DNA from 2 places in the Methyloversatilis discipulorum genome. Region 1 is predicted to be linked to the other one. Evidence: riboswitches for the same ligand, from Rfam matches in the RefSeq annotation. Region 1 holds a riboswitch; the other holds the start of a gene.
The links. Region 1 has a riboswitch for cobalamin ahead of METFAM1_RS0114855 (TonB-dependent receptor domain-containing protein). Riboswitches for the same ligand answer to the same signal wherever they lie in the genome.
Positions count from the first base shown of each region.

Region 2: it holds a riboswitch for cobalamin, as region 1 does, so the genes downstream of both, METFAM1_RS0100465 (PEP-CTERM sorting domain-containing protein) here and METFAM1_RS0114855 (TonB-dependent receptor domain-containing protein) in region 1, are expected to answer to the same signal.

Region 1 covers NZ_AZUP01000001.1:3,176,964-3,183,493, forward strand. The annotation lists gene METFAM1_RS0114845 (ATP-binding domain-containing protein) at 1-737, shown strand, start outside; gene METFAM1_RS0114850 (cobyric acid synthase) at 761-2,194, shown strand; cobalamin riboswitch at 2,357-2,585, shown strand; gene METFAM1_RS0114855 (TonB-dependent receptor domain-containing protein) at 2,716-4,581, shown strand; gene METFAM1_RS0114860 (FecCD family ABC transporter permease) at 4,613-5,635, shown strand; gene METFAM1_RS0114865 (ABC transporter ATP-binding protein) at 5,632-6,408, shown strand; gene cobO (cob(I)yrinic acid a,c-diamide adenosyltransferase) at 6,432-6,530, shown strand, end outside.
Region 2 covers NZ_AZUP01000001.1:91,722-98,251, reverse strand. The annotation lists gene METFAM1_RS0100475 (TonB-dependent receptor) at 1-1,277, opposite strand, end outside; gene METFAM1_RS0100470 (DUF4465 domain-containing protein) at 1,363-2,148, opposite strand; gene METFAM1_RS0100465 (PEP-CTERM sorting domain-containing protein) at 2,210-3,004, opposite strand; cobalamin riboswitch at 3,178-3,394, opposite strand; gene METFAM1_RS0100460 (phosphoenolpyruvate carboxykinase (GTP)) at 3,494-5,362, opposite strand; gene METFAM1_RS0100455 (Crp/Fnr family transcriptional regulator) at 5,630-6,358, opposite strand; gene cysS (cysteine--tRNA ligase) at 6,380-6,530, opposite strand, start outside.

The DNA of each region.
Region 1 (6,530 bases):
CGCGCGCCGGCGAGCTCGACGTACCGGACGACCTGCGCTTCGATTCCATCATCGTCGACGAAGGTCAGGACTTCTCCGCCGACTGGGCGCAGCAGCTGTGGCGTCACGCCGACGACGACGCGCGCCGCATCTGGCTCGAAGACCCGATGCAGAATCTGTATGCGCGCCCGCCTATCGAGCTGCCGGGCTGGGTGACGCTGCGCGCGCACAGCAATTTCCGTAGCCCGCGACCGGTGGTGCGCATGCTGCAGGCGCTGCTGCCGGCCGCCGAGCATATCGAGGCGGCGTCGCCGTTCGAGGCGGACGAGGTCGAGCTGCTCAGCTACGACGCGGCCCATCCGCTGACCACGCGGGTCAAGGAAGCGATCCGGCTGTGCTTCGCCGCCGGCTTCCATGCGCAGGACGTCGCCATCATCAGCTGGCGCGGCCGCGAACAGTCGGAACTGCTGCGTCACGACCGGCTCGGCGCCAACGCGTTGCGCAGCTTCACCGGCCAGTACGATCTGCTCGGCCAGCCGGAGTATTCGGGCGGTGAGGTGCTGATCGAATCGGTGTACCGCTTCAAGGGGCAGTCGGCGCCCGCGGTCATCCTCGCCGAAATTGATTTCGAAACGCTGGACGAGCGCACGCTGCGCAAGCTCTTCGTCGGCGCCACGCGGGCGATGATGAAGCTGGTGCTGGTGGCGAGCGAACGCGCCGCCGCGCAGCTGCGCGACAAGCTGGGTGCGCATCCGTGAGCGCGGCGACACCCCACGCGCTGATGATCCAGGGCACCACGTCGGACGCCGGCAAGAGCACTGTCGCCGCCGGCCTGTGCCGCAGCCTGCACCGGCGCGGTGTGCGGGTGGCGCCGTTCAAGCCGCAGAACATGGCACTGAACAGCGCGGTCACCGCCGACGGCGGCGAGATCGGCCGCGCCCAGGCGCTGCAGGCGCAGGCCTGCGGGCTGGCGCCGCACACCGACATGAACCCGGTGCTGCTGAAGCCCAATTCCGACACCGGCGCCCAGGTCATCGTGCATGGCCGCGCACTGGCCAATATGGAAGCGCGTGCCTACCACGACTACAAGCGCGTCGCGATGGACGCGGTGATGCAGTCCTGGCGGCGGCTCACCGCGCAGTACGACTTCGTCGTGGTCGAGGGCGCCGGCAGTCCGGCGGAAATCAATCTGCGCGATCGCGACATCGCCAACATGGGTTTCGCGCTGCCCAACCGCTGTCCGGTCGTGATCGTCGCCGACATCGACCGCGGCGGCGTGTTCGCCCACCTGGTCGGCACGCTGGATTGCCTGTCCGACGACGAATGCGCGCTGGTGCGCGGCTTTGTCATCAACCGCTTCCGTGGCGACCGCGCGCTGCTGCGCTCCGGTGAGGAGTGGCTGGAGCAGCGCACCGGTCTGCCGGTGTTCGGCGTGCTGCCGATGCTGAAAGGTCTGCACCTCGACGCCGAGGACGCGATACAGACGCAGCAGATTGCTGCGGGTGAGGCCGCAAGCTTGCGCGTGGCCGTGCCGGTATTTCCGCGCATCAGCAATCACACTGACTTCGACGCGCTGCGCGCGCATCCTCAGGTCGACCTGATGTTCGTGCCGCTGGACCGACCGCTGCCCGCCTGCGACCTCGTCATCCTGCCTGGCAGCAAGAGCGTGCAGGGCGACCTCGCCGCATTGCGCGCGCACGGCTGGGATGCGCAGATCGCCCGCCACCTGCGCTACGGCGGCCGGGTGCTCGGCATCTGCGGTGGCATGCAGATGATGGGCCGCACGCTGCACGACCCGCAGGGTCTGGAAGGCGCACCGGGCAGCGTCGCCGGCCTCGGCCTGTTCGACTACGACACCACGCTGGAGGCGGAGAAGCAGCTGCGCGTCGTCGAAGGCCGGTTGCAGCCGGGCGGCGAGCCGGTGCGCGGCTACGAAATCCATATGGGCGTGAGCACAGGCCCGGCGCTGGCGCGGCCGGCGGTCGAACTGGCGCATGGCCCGGACGGTGCCCGCTCGGCCGACGGGCAGCTGATGGCGACCTATCTGCACGGACTGTTCGACGCGCCCAAAGCGTGCGCCGCACTGCTCGCCTGGGCCGGCCTCGACGCGGCCGAGCCGCTCGACCTGCAGGCGCTGCGCGAAACCAGCCTCGACCGGCTGGCCGACTGCATCGAGGCGGAGATCGACGTCGACCGGATGTGCGGTTTCCGCTGAACGCTCCCAAGGTCGGGACACCCCGTCTTCAGCGTTGGCGCGCCTGACTTCTGCGGGAGCGGCCGTGGCCGCGATGCGGCCGAAACCTGCTCTGGATCTCGATACCGCCCGACGGTTTGGGCCTTCCGCCGCCCGGTGGTATCGTGCGCGCCGGTGCCGCTGCTGCGGCACTGCGTTCGAGGTGCCCTGTACCGCGGTTCAGGGTTAAACGGGAAGCAGGTGAGCGAGCCCCGCTCGCAAGGCCTGCGCTGCCCCCGCAACGGTAAGCAGATTCGATGCACGTTCATGCCACTGGGCCCCGCGCCTGGGAAGGCCGTGCATCGCGACACGCGGCACTCCGCCCGTCGTCGCAGCTGCGAGCCCGGATACCGGCCACGAATGCACGAGCGGTCATGCCCGGGGTGCGGCATCGCGACGGATGCGGCCCGCTGCAGGCTGCCTGCGTTGTTGTCCCCTGTGCCATGACTTCATGAGACTGCCGTCGTTCGGGGACGGGCGATGGCTGCAGGGAGCACATAACAATGCACAGCCGTACCACGGTCGCCGCGCTGCTTGCCGGCGCCGGCCTTCTTTCCTCCTCCGTTTCCGCCCAGACGCATGAGCTGGAGCCGGTCGTCGTCACCGCCACCCGCGTCGAACAGCGCGTGTCGGACACCTTGTCCGACGTCAGCATCATCGATCGCGAACAGATCGAGGCGGCGGGCCAGTCCACGCTGACCGAACTGCTGGCGCGCCAGCCGGGCGTGCAGATGAGCGGCAACGGCGGTGCCGGCGCCAGCGTCGATTACTTCATCCGCGGCACCGACTCGCGCCAGACCGTGGTGTTGATCGACGGTGTGCGCGTCGGCTCGGGTTCCAGCGGCACGGCTTCATTGCAGTACCTGCCGCTGTCGCAGATCGAGCGCATCGAAGTGCTGCGCGGTCCGGCCTCTGCCGTGTTCGGCGCCGACGCCATTGGTGGCGTGATCCAGATCTTCACCCGCCGCGGCGACGACGGCCTGCAGGGCGAGGTGTTCGCCGGCGGCGGCAGTTACGGCACGTCCGAAGGCAGCGCCAGCCTGCGCGGCGGCGACGGCCGCTGGCGCTTCGCGCTGGGTGCCGGCGTGACCAGCAGCCGCGGCTTCAGTTCGACCAACCCACGCATCAACGAAGGCGTGTCGGTGGCGCGTCGCGCCTACAACCCGGACCATGACGGTTATCTGAACCAGAACTTCAGCGGCAGCCTGAGCTTCACGCCGCACGCCGGCACCGAGATCGGCGTCAGTGCGCTGGCCAGCAAGGGCTACAACGAATTCGATTCCGGGCTGAGCTTTCCGAACACGCGCAACGATTTCGACAACGACAGCGCGAGCGTCTACCTGACCCACGCGTGGAACGACGCCGTGTCGACCACGTTGCGCAGCGGCCGCTCGGTCGAGGACTTCATCAGCTACGCGCGCACTTCGCCGCTCGGCAACCACTTCCGCACCGAGCAGTACAGCCACGCGCTCGAAGCACGCGTGAAGCTGCCTCTGGGCACGCTGTTCGGCAGTGTCGAGCGGCTGGAGCAGGACGTGCTGTCGACCACGCCGACCGCGGTGAACATCGACACCGAACGCAAGATCGATTCGCTGCAGCTCGGCTGGTCCGGCGCCATCGACCGCCACAGCCTGCAGCTGAACACCCGCCACGACCGCTACAGCACCAGCTCGCAGCACAAGACCACCGGCAACGTCGCCTACGGTTACCGGCTGACCGATGAATGGCGGCTGCACGGCGGCTACGGCACCGCCTTCCGCCTGCCCACCTTCAACCAGCTGTTCTTCCCCGGCTTCGGCAATCCGGATCTGGCGCCGGAGTCGTCGCGCAACAAGGAAGCCGGCGTGGTGTGGCAGCGCAAGGGCTCGCGCGCGGCGCTGACCGCCTACGACAACAAGGTGCGCAACCTGATCAACACGGTCACCGTGTCGCCCGGTGTGTCCGAAGCCCGCAACGTCGGCGAAGCGCGTCTGCGCGGCCTGACTTTCGACGGCTCGACCTATCTGTTCGGCCATACCGAGCTGCAGGGCTCGATCGATCTGCTGGACGCGACCGACCAGGACACCGGCGACCGGCTGCAGCGGCGCGCGGTGCAGACCGGCCAGCTGCGCGTCATCCAGCACATGATGCGCGGCCGCGTCGGCATCGAGATCCAGACCACCGGCGACCGCTACTCGAACGCCGACGAAACGCGCCGGCTCGGCGGTTATACGCTGCTAAACCTGTTCGCCGTCTGGAAGCTGTCACCCGAGGTGGCACTTGAAGCGCGCGTGAACAACGTGACCGACAAGGACTACACCACCGTGTTCGGCTACAACATGGCCGGCAGCAGCGTGTTCGCCGGCCTGCGCTACACGCCGCAGTTCTGAACGCGGCCGAGCTGATCGGTAAACTCACGCGATGAGCAGCCACCCGCCCGCCACCACCCTGCCGTCGCCTGTCGCACTGCGCGCGCAGCGGCGCCGTGTCTGGGTGCTGCCGGCGCTGCTGCTGGCGCTGGGCGCGGCCTTCGCGCTGGCGCTGGCGGTGGGCAGCGTGGCGGTGAGCGCGGCCGAGCTGTGGCAGATCGCGACCGGCGGCGACGCCGGTATGGCGGGTGACATCGTGCGCTCGCTGCGCCTGCCGCGCGCACTGGCGGCGGCCGCCTGCGGTGGCCTGCTGGCGCTGGCCGGCGCGCTGATGCAGGTCTTGCTGCGCAATCCGCTGGCCGATCCCTATGTGCTGGGCATTTCCGGCGGCGCCGCGGTCGGCGCCCTGCTCGCCATGCTGGTCGGCGCCGCCGGCCTGCTGCTCGAGCTTTCGGCCTTCGCCGGTGCGCTGGCGGCGATGGCGCTGGTGTTCGGTCTGGCGCACGGCGAGGGCAGCCGCACGCCGACCCGTCTGTTGCTGACCGGCGTCATCGTGTCGGCCGGCTGTGGCGCGGCGGTGTCCTTCATCCTCGCGGTGGCGAGCGAACAATCGCTGCGCGGCATGCTGTTCTGGCTGATGGGCGACGCCAGTACGGCCAGCCGTCCCGGCGTCGCGGTTGGCGCGCTGGTCGCCGGCCTGGTCGCCTGTGCGCCGCTGGCGCGCGACCTCAACCTGCTGGCGCGCGGCGATGGCACGGCCCAGGTGCTGGGCGTGCCGGTGGCGCGTCTGCGTCTGGTCGTCTATCTGCTAGCGTCGGCGCTGACCGCGATCGCGGTCACCACCGTCGGGTCGGTCGGCTTCGTCGGTCTGGTCGTGCCACACCTGATCCGGCTCGCTTTCGGCAACGACCAGCGCCTGCTGCTGCCGGCCAGTGCACTGGCCGGCGCCACGCTGCTGCTGCTGGCGGACACGGCGGCGCGCACCGTGATCGCGCCGGCCCAGCTACCGGTCGGCGTGCTGACCGCGCTGCTCGGCGTGCCGGTGTTCCTGTTCCTGCTGAACCGCCACCGATGAGCGATAACGCCATCCTGCGCGCTCGCGAACTCGATGTGTCGGTGGCCGGGCGCGCGCTGTGCACCGGGCTCGACCTCGATGTGCGTTCGGGCGAATTGCTGGCCATCGTCGGCCGCAACGGCATCGGCAAGTCGACGCTGCTCACCACGCTGGCCGGGCTGCGTCCGCCTGCCGCCGGCACGCTGACGCTGGCCGGCCGCGCGCTCGCCGACTGGCCTGCGCGCGATCTGGCGAAGCGGCGGGCGCTGCTGGCGCAGTCGCAGGAGGACCACTTCGCCTCCACCGTGCTCGACACCGTGCTGGTCGGCCGGCATCCGCACATCGGCCGCTGGGCCGACGAGAGCGACGCCGATGTCGATATCGCGTTGGCCGCGCTGGCGGCGGTGTCGCTGCGCGGCTTCGAACTGCGCGAGGTGCGCACGCTGTCCGGCGGCGAGCGGCAGCGCGTGGCGATCGCCGCGCTGCTGGCGCAGCAGGCGCCGGTCTGTCTGCTGGACGAACCGGTCACCCACCTCGATCTCGACTACCAGATCGAAACGCTCGAGCTGTTCGCACGACTTGCGCGCGACGAAGGGCGGGCAGTCGTGGCGGTGCTGCACGATCTGAACCAGGTGCTGCGCTTCGCCGACCGCGCGCTGCTGCTGACCGGCGGCGGCGAATGGGTATGCGGGCCGGTCGACGAGGTACTGCAGGCGGAGGTGCTGTCGCGCGCCTTCTGCCATCCGCTGAAGGAATTGCGCGACGATGGCCGGCGCTACTTCGTGCCGGCGTGAGGACAGAATGAGTGGAGGATGTGATGAGCGATCTTGACGAACGCCATGAAGCACGCATGAAGCGCAAGAAGGACGTGGTGGACCAGGCCATTGCCGCGGCGCAGGTCGAGCGCGGTGTGCTG
Region 2 (6,530 bases), 3.1 Mb from region 1:
CCCCGCGACGGCGCGGCACTCGCCGCCCAGAACGGCGCACAGGTGGTACATGGCGCGACAAAGGGCGGTACCGGGATGACGACGGTCGGCAGGCTGAGCACCTCGGTATCGCGATCCGACCGGAAGCGGTCGATACGTGCCCCCAGATTGAGTGTCCAGCGCTCGCCCAGCGCCAGCCTGGCATCCGCATAGCCGCCATGGCTGTGAATGTCGCCGGAGTGCCGGGTGGTACCGATGGCCGTGGGTGATCCGGTATGGCGCTGGTAGTCGCCGTTCCAGCTATTCAGGCCGAAGCCGAGCTGATGCGGTCGCGCACCGAGTGCCGACGGCAGATCGATCTCATGATCGATCTGCAGCGCATGCCGCGAAGAGCGGATCGGTGCCTCATCGCAACCGGCCGAAACGCAGCCGATGATGAAGGGGTTTTCGCGCAGCCGGCTGCTGGCCTGCACCCGCGTCACGCCAAAGGGACCGGCATCGATGTCGGCCCCCGCCATATAGCGCGAATCGTCGGTCGTGCCGCCGTTCAGCAGGCTGGCTGCGGCGCGGCGCGCCGCCTCGCCCTGCGACAGCACGGAAGCGGGCAACCCCCCGGGCAGGCCGTATTCGTCGACATGGCGAACGACGCGCACCCAGGCACTGAAGCGGGCATCCGGCGAAAAGCGCAATTCGGCCGAGCCGTCGCGCGAATACAGATAGCCGTTGCGGCGGAAACCATCGGTGTCCGACCGTCCTGCGGTGAGCTGAAGGCTTAACGGGCCAGCGCCAGCGGCGACCGAACCGGTGTACTTGCGCGTGCCATAGGCTCCCGCCTCGGCGCGCAAGGATCCGGACACGGTACCGGGCGCCGGTGCACGCGTGACGATGTCGATAACGCCGCCGACCGCGCCGTCGCCGACGCGGACCGCTCCGCCACCGCGCACGATGCGGATGCGTTCGATGCGCGACAGGTTCAGGCCCGACAGGTCAGAGCCGGACAGGTCCAGTTCATTCAGCCTGACGCCGTCGACCAGGACGACCACATTGCTCGATGCCGTCTCACCCATGCCGCGGATATCCAGCGAAGTCCATTTTTCGGTGCCGGACAAGCTCTGCAGATTGACGTTGGCTTCGCGCGCGATCAGTTCGGGCAAGGACGTGGCAGCCGAGCGCTCGATATCTTCGGCCTCGATGACCGAAGTGCTGTGGCCGTCGGTCGGCAGGTTGCCCGTGAAGCGCGCACGCACCTCGACCGGCGACAGTTCGTAGGCCCGGTCGTCGGCCTGCGCACGAGCCATGCTCGCCACGGGCAGCGCCAGCACCGCAAAAAAATACGCGCCACCTCGCCGGGCGAGGCGGCGCGCGCGGACAGCGTGCGACACGTCAGCCGAGGCGACGGCGCGCAGCGGCGCCCAGCAGCGCCAGACCGGCCAGCAGCATGGCGGCTTGACCCGGTTCCGGGACGGCGGTCACGTTCAGGTTGTCCATCGCGAAATAGGCCGGCGTATTGATGCCCCAGGCACCGGAATCGCTTGAATCGATGGCGAATTCAAGGCGGGTAACCGTACCCAGTGCGCTCAGGTCGAACTGCGTCCAGCTATCCAGGATGTAGTCCTGACTGTTGTCTTCGAAGCGGAAGTCGGCGAGATAGATGTCGACCGCGCCGGTCTGCGCCGAATTGTCCCAACCGATCACGGTGAGCTTGAACCAGTCCGCATCGTTGCCGCTCGCTCCGCCGAACTTCTTGGCAAAGCTGTCGCCATTCAGCATGGACAGCGCCGCATAGGTCGTGTTGGTGAACGATGCGCTGCCCACCTGCACAGCGGTACCGAACTCGACAACCGGTGCGCCGAAGTAGGCGATGGCGTAGTTGGACGAACCATTCGCACCCATACCGGTGAATGCGCTGTGCTGATTCAGGTGACCGGCCGTGGTGGTGTCGGTCCGGTTCGAATACACCCAACCGGAATGGCAGCAGCCGGGAAACCACTCGGTGTAGTCGTGGTTGAAGGTCGCCCCGCCGCTGCCGAAGGTCGTGGTCGTTTCAGGAAAGAAGTGGCTTTCGGGTGTCAGTGCCAGATCTTCGAAAGTGACGGTCGCCGCGGCGACCTGTCCGGCCAGCGTCGCCAGAGCGACGGCAAGCAGGGTACGGAGTGAAGAGGTCTTCATAAGCAATGTCCTGTCGGTAGCCGCGCCGCGCGCAGCCCATGGTTGAAGGTAAGCGTTCGGCTCAGGCGCGGCGGCGACGCAGTGCGATCAGGCCCAGGCCTGCGGCGAACAGTGCGATCTGCGACGGCTCGGGCACCGCAGCGGCGAAGTTCATGACACCGATCGCATCGAGGTCGAAACCCTGGCTGCCGGTCGTGTTGTAGGGGTCGTAAATCCGGTTCGGACCGCCGTAGGCGAGCGGGAAATCGTCGAACTCGGTCCCGTTGCCCACCACATCGACCAGTCGCACATGCGTGACGCGATCGATGTCCAGTCCGTCGGTACCTGCCAGCAGCGCCAGATCGAAGGGCGTGCCCCAGCCCTGCTGATACTTGCCGGCGAAACCGTCGATATTGGTCGGATCGACCGAACCGAAAGCATTCACGGCGGATGGCGTGAACGAATAGACCGGGAAACGGAAGAAATCCGTGCCATTCGACGACACTTCGACGAAGGCCAGTTCCAGGAAAGTGGCGCTGAAACTGTTCTCGAACACCGCGAAATCCGCGCCTTCGCCGTCGACAATGTAGCCGTCGAAAGTCAGCGTGATGGTGCCACCGTTGCCCAGCGACACGATGTCGTAGGAATCGCCGACCGCCTCGCCCAGCGCTTTTTCGGGCGTACGCCAGGTCGTGGCGACGGCACCGGCAGCCTCGTTCGGACGGTAGTCCTGCCAGCCAGTGGCCCACTGCACGATGGACGCGTCGTCCTTGTGAATGGCGGTAGAGCCGGCTTGCCCGGCAGCCGGTGCGAAAGGCCCGGCCTGGGCGGCGCTGGCAAGCGCCAGTCCGAGAAGTGAAGTCAATACGTTACGCATGCGAATCTCCGCAATCGCCAGCAACCCCCGCCGGCAGATGGAAAATCCGATGGAATGCGGACAGGCAGCGCGGAGAACACAGGTGAAGTCGATGCGTCCGGCATGAACCGGATGCAGGCGGACGAACGCATGCGTCCCGCGGTCACCCACCGTAACCATCGGTCTTGAAGGAGCGGAATGCTCCCGTCCAGGCCGGTCTCCGGGCTTGCGAGGGAAATATGCGCTCCGCCTTCCCGTGCATGGGCACAGTGGCTGTGTGGGGCGCTACGACTCGCCTACCGTTGCGGGGGCAGCGTCGGAATGACAGACCGTTCGTGGTCTGCGCACCGACTTCCCGTTTCACCCTGCGCGAAGAAGGACGCGCGGGGCACCTGAACTTTTTCGAGGGTAGGCGATCCGCTGCAACTTGGTCAAGCCCGACGGACAGACAAATGAAAAAGGCCCGCGCACAGCGCGGGCCTTTTCCGTTTCGAGCAAGAGAACGGCCTGTCAGGCGGCTGCCAGTTGTCGTGCAATCTGTGCCTTGACGGCGGACAGTGCGTCCGGAAGCCCCTGCCGCAGACGGTCGAACAGTTCTTCATGCAGCGCGATTTCCTGCTGCCAGGCCGCGACATCGATCGAGGTGATGCGTTCGAACAGTTCGCGGCTGAACTCCGTACCGGCCCAGCTCAGGTCTTCGTAGCGCGGGCTGGTGCCGAACAAGTGCTCGGCGCCTTCGGCACCGCCGGCCACGCGGTCCAGCATCCACTTCAGCACGCGCATGTTCTCGCCGAAGCCCGGCCACACGAACTTGCCGTTCTCGTCGGTGCGGAACCAGTTCACGCAGAAGATGCGCGGCAGTACCTGGCCCTGTGCGGACAGGTTCTGACCGAGCTTGAGCCAGTGCGCGAAGTAGTCGCTCATGTTGTAGCCGCAGAAGGGCAGCATGGCGAACGGGTCGCGGCGCACCACGCCCTGCTGGCCGGCGGCCGCAGCGGTGGTTTCCGAACCCATGGTGGCTGCCATGTAGACGCCTTCGATCCAGTTGCGCGCCTCGGTCACCAGCGGCACCGTAGTCGAACGACGACCGCCGAAGATGAAGGCCGAGATCGGCACACCGGCCGGATCGTCCCAGGCCGGGTCGATCACCGGGTTCTGGGTGGCCGCCACGGTGAAGCGGGCGTTCGGGTGAGCGGCCTTGGCGCCGGTCTGCTTGGCGATTTCCGGCGTCCAGTCCTTGCCCTGCCAGTCGGTCAGGTGCGCCGGCGGGGTCTTGGTCATGCCTTCCCACCAGACGTCGCCATCGTCGGTCAGCGCGACATTGGTGAAAATGGTGTCGGAACGCAGCGAGGCCATGCAATTGGCGTTGGTGCTGTCATTGGTGCCCGGGGCGACGCCGAAATAGCCGGCTTCCGGGTTGATCGCGTACAGGCGACCGTCCTTGCCCGGCTTGATCCAGGCGATGTCGTCGCCGATGGTGGTCACCTTCCAGCCCTCGAAACCCTTGGGCGGAATGAGCATCGCGAAATTGGTCTTGCCGCAGGCCGACGGGAAGGCGGCTGCGACATAGTGCTTCTGGCCCTGCGGGTTCTGCACGCCGAGGATGAGCATGTGCTCGGCCAGCCAGCCCTCGTCGCGACCCATGGTCGAGGCGATGCGCAGCGCGAAGCACTTCTTGCCGAGCAGCGCATTGCCGCCGTAGCCCGAACCGAAACTCCAGATTTCGCGGGTTTCCGGGTAATGGACGATGTACTTGGTGGCGTTGCACGGCCACGGCACGTCCTGCTCGCCGGCGGCCAGCGGCTTGCCGACGGTGTGCACGCAGGGCACGTACTCGCCGTCCTCGCCCAGCACGTCATACACGGCCTTGCCCATGCGGGTCATGATGCGCATGTTGACGGCGACATAGGGCGAATCGGACAGCTCGATGCCGATCTGCGAAATGTGCGAGCCGAGCGGCCCCATCGAGAACGGCACGACATACATCGTGCGGCCGCGCATGCAGCCGTCGAACAGGCCGTTCAGCGTCCGGCGCATCTCGGCCGGAGCCATCCAGTTGTTGGTCGGGCCGGCGTCTTCCTGGCGTTCGGAACAGATGAAGGTGCGATCCTCGACGCGCGCCACGTCGGACGGGTCGGACCAGGCGAGATAGGAATTCGGGCGCTTCTCGGGGTTCAGGCGGCGCATGGTGCCGGCGGCGACCATGTCGGCACACAGGCGGTCGTACTCCTCCTGCGAACCATCACACCAGTGGATCGCGTCCGGCTTGGTCAGCGCAGCGATCTCGGCAACCCATTTCACCAGCTTGCGGTTTTTGACCCAGGCCGGAACGGGGATCTCTCCGGAGTTCAGCTGCTCCGGCGACAGGACGACTTTCATTGCGACGCTCTCCAAAATCCACCGGAATCGGACAACGGTGGTAACCGTTGCCGTCCCGGTTCGACGGTTGAAACAGACTCGGCATCCACCGGGTAGGTGTATGCGTCGGACCCTGCTGACCGCCGACTGCGCCTGCGGTCATCCTCACGGAGGTCGCACTTTAACCATAACGCGGTCTTATGTCTGCTATAAGAGTCACGAATGATGCGAATTGTTCGGACGAAGCCGGTCCTGCCCGAAAAAGGCATTGCATTCGGCAACGCTGGATCAGTTTTCTTGATCGTGCGCCGCAAGAAGCGCGGCGAGACCTGAAGCGTCGATGCGCCAGTGGTAGCGGCTGTCGGCGTCGGAAAGCAGGTTGCTGCGGCGCAGCAAGCCGAGTGCACGACTGGCCGATTCCGGGGCGACGCCGAGGATGGCGCCGATGTCTTCCAGGCTGAGCCGGATCGCCCGGCCGGGCGCCTCGTCGGTGCGCAGTCGCAGCAGCAAGCGCGCCACCCGTGTCTTCACGTCGGCGTGGCCGGCGGCGAGTTCGGCCAGCCAGGCGTCGGCTTCGGCCAGTGCGGCGTACCAGTGCTCGAACAGCGGCTTCTGCAGCCGCGGCGTTTCCCGATTCAGACGTTCGATCAGCGCGCGCGGGATGCGGCAGATCTTGGTCGGCGCCAGCGTGATGGCAGTGTGATCGTAGCCGGGACGCACCAGCGCTTCGAGACCGCACACGTCGCCCGGCCGCAGCACGCGCAGGATGCGCTGGTTGCCGTCATTGCTGTAGCGCACCAGCTTAATGGCGCCGGCACGCAGCGTGAACAGCCAGTCGCCGTGAGCACCGGCGTGGTAGATGACGGCGCTGGACGGGTAGTCCAGGTCGTCTATCTGCTCGTGCAGCAGGGCGAAATCGGCCTCCACCAGGTCGGCGAACAACACCGACTGGCGGATGCTGCAGCCTTCGCAGTCACTGTGGCCGTTCCACGCCGATTTGATCGTGATCGCACGCATGCCCGACTGCAAAACTCCATGTTACGCACGCCGCCAGGTCGTTCCAGCGGCCGAATCTTCGAGAATGACGCCCTGCAGCTTCAGTTCGTCACGCACGCGGTCGGCGGTCGCGAAGTCGCGCGCCTTCTTGGCGGCCACTCGCTGCGCGATCAATGCCTCGATCTGCGCGTCA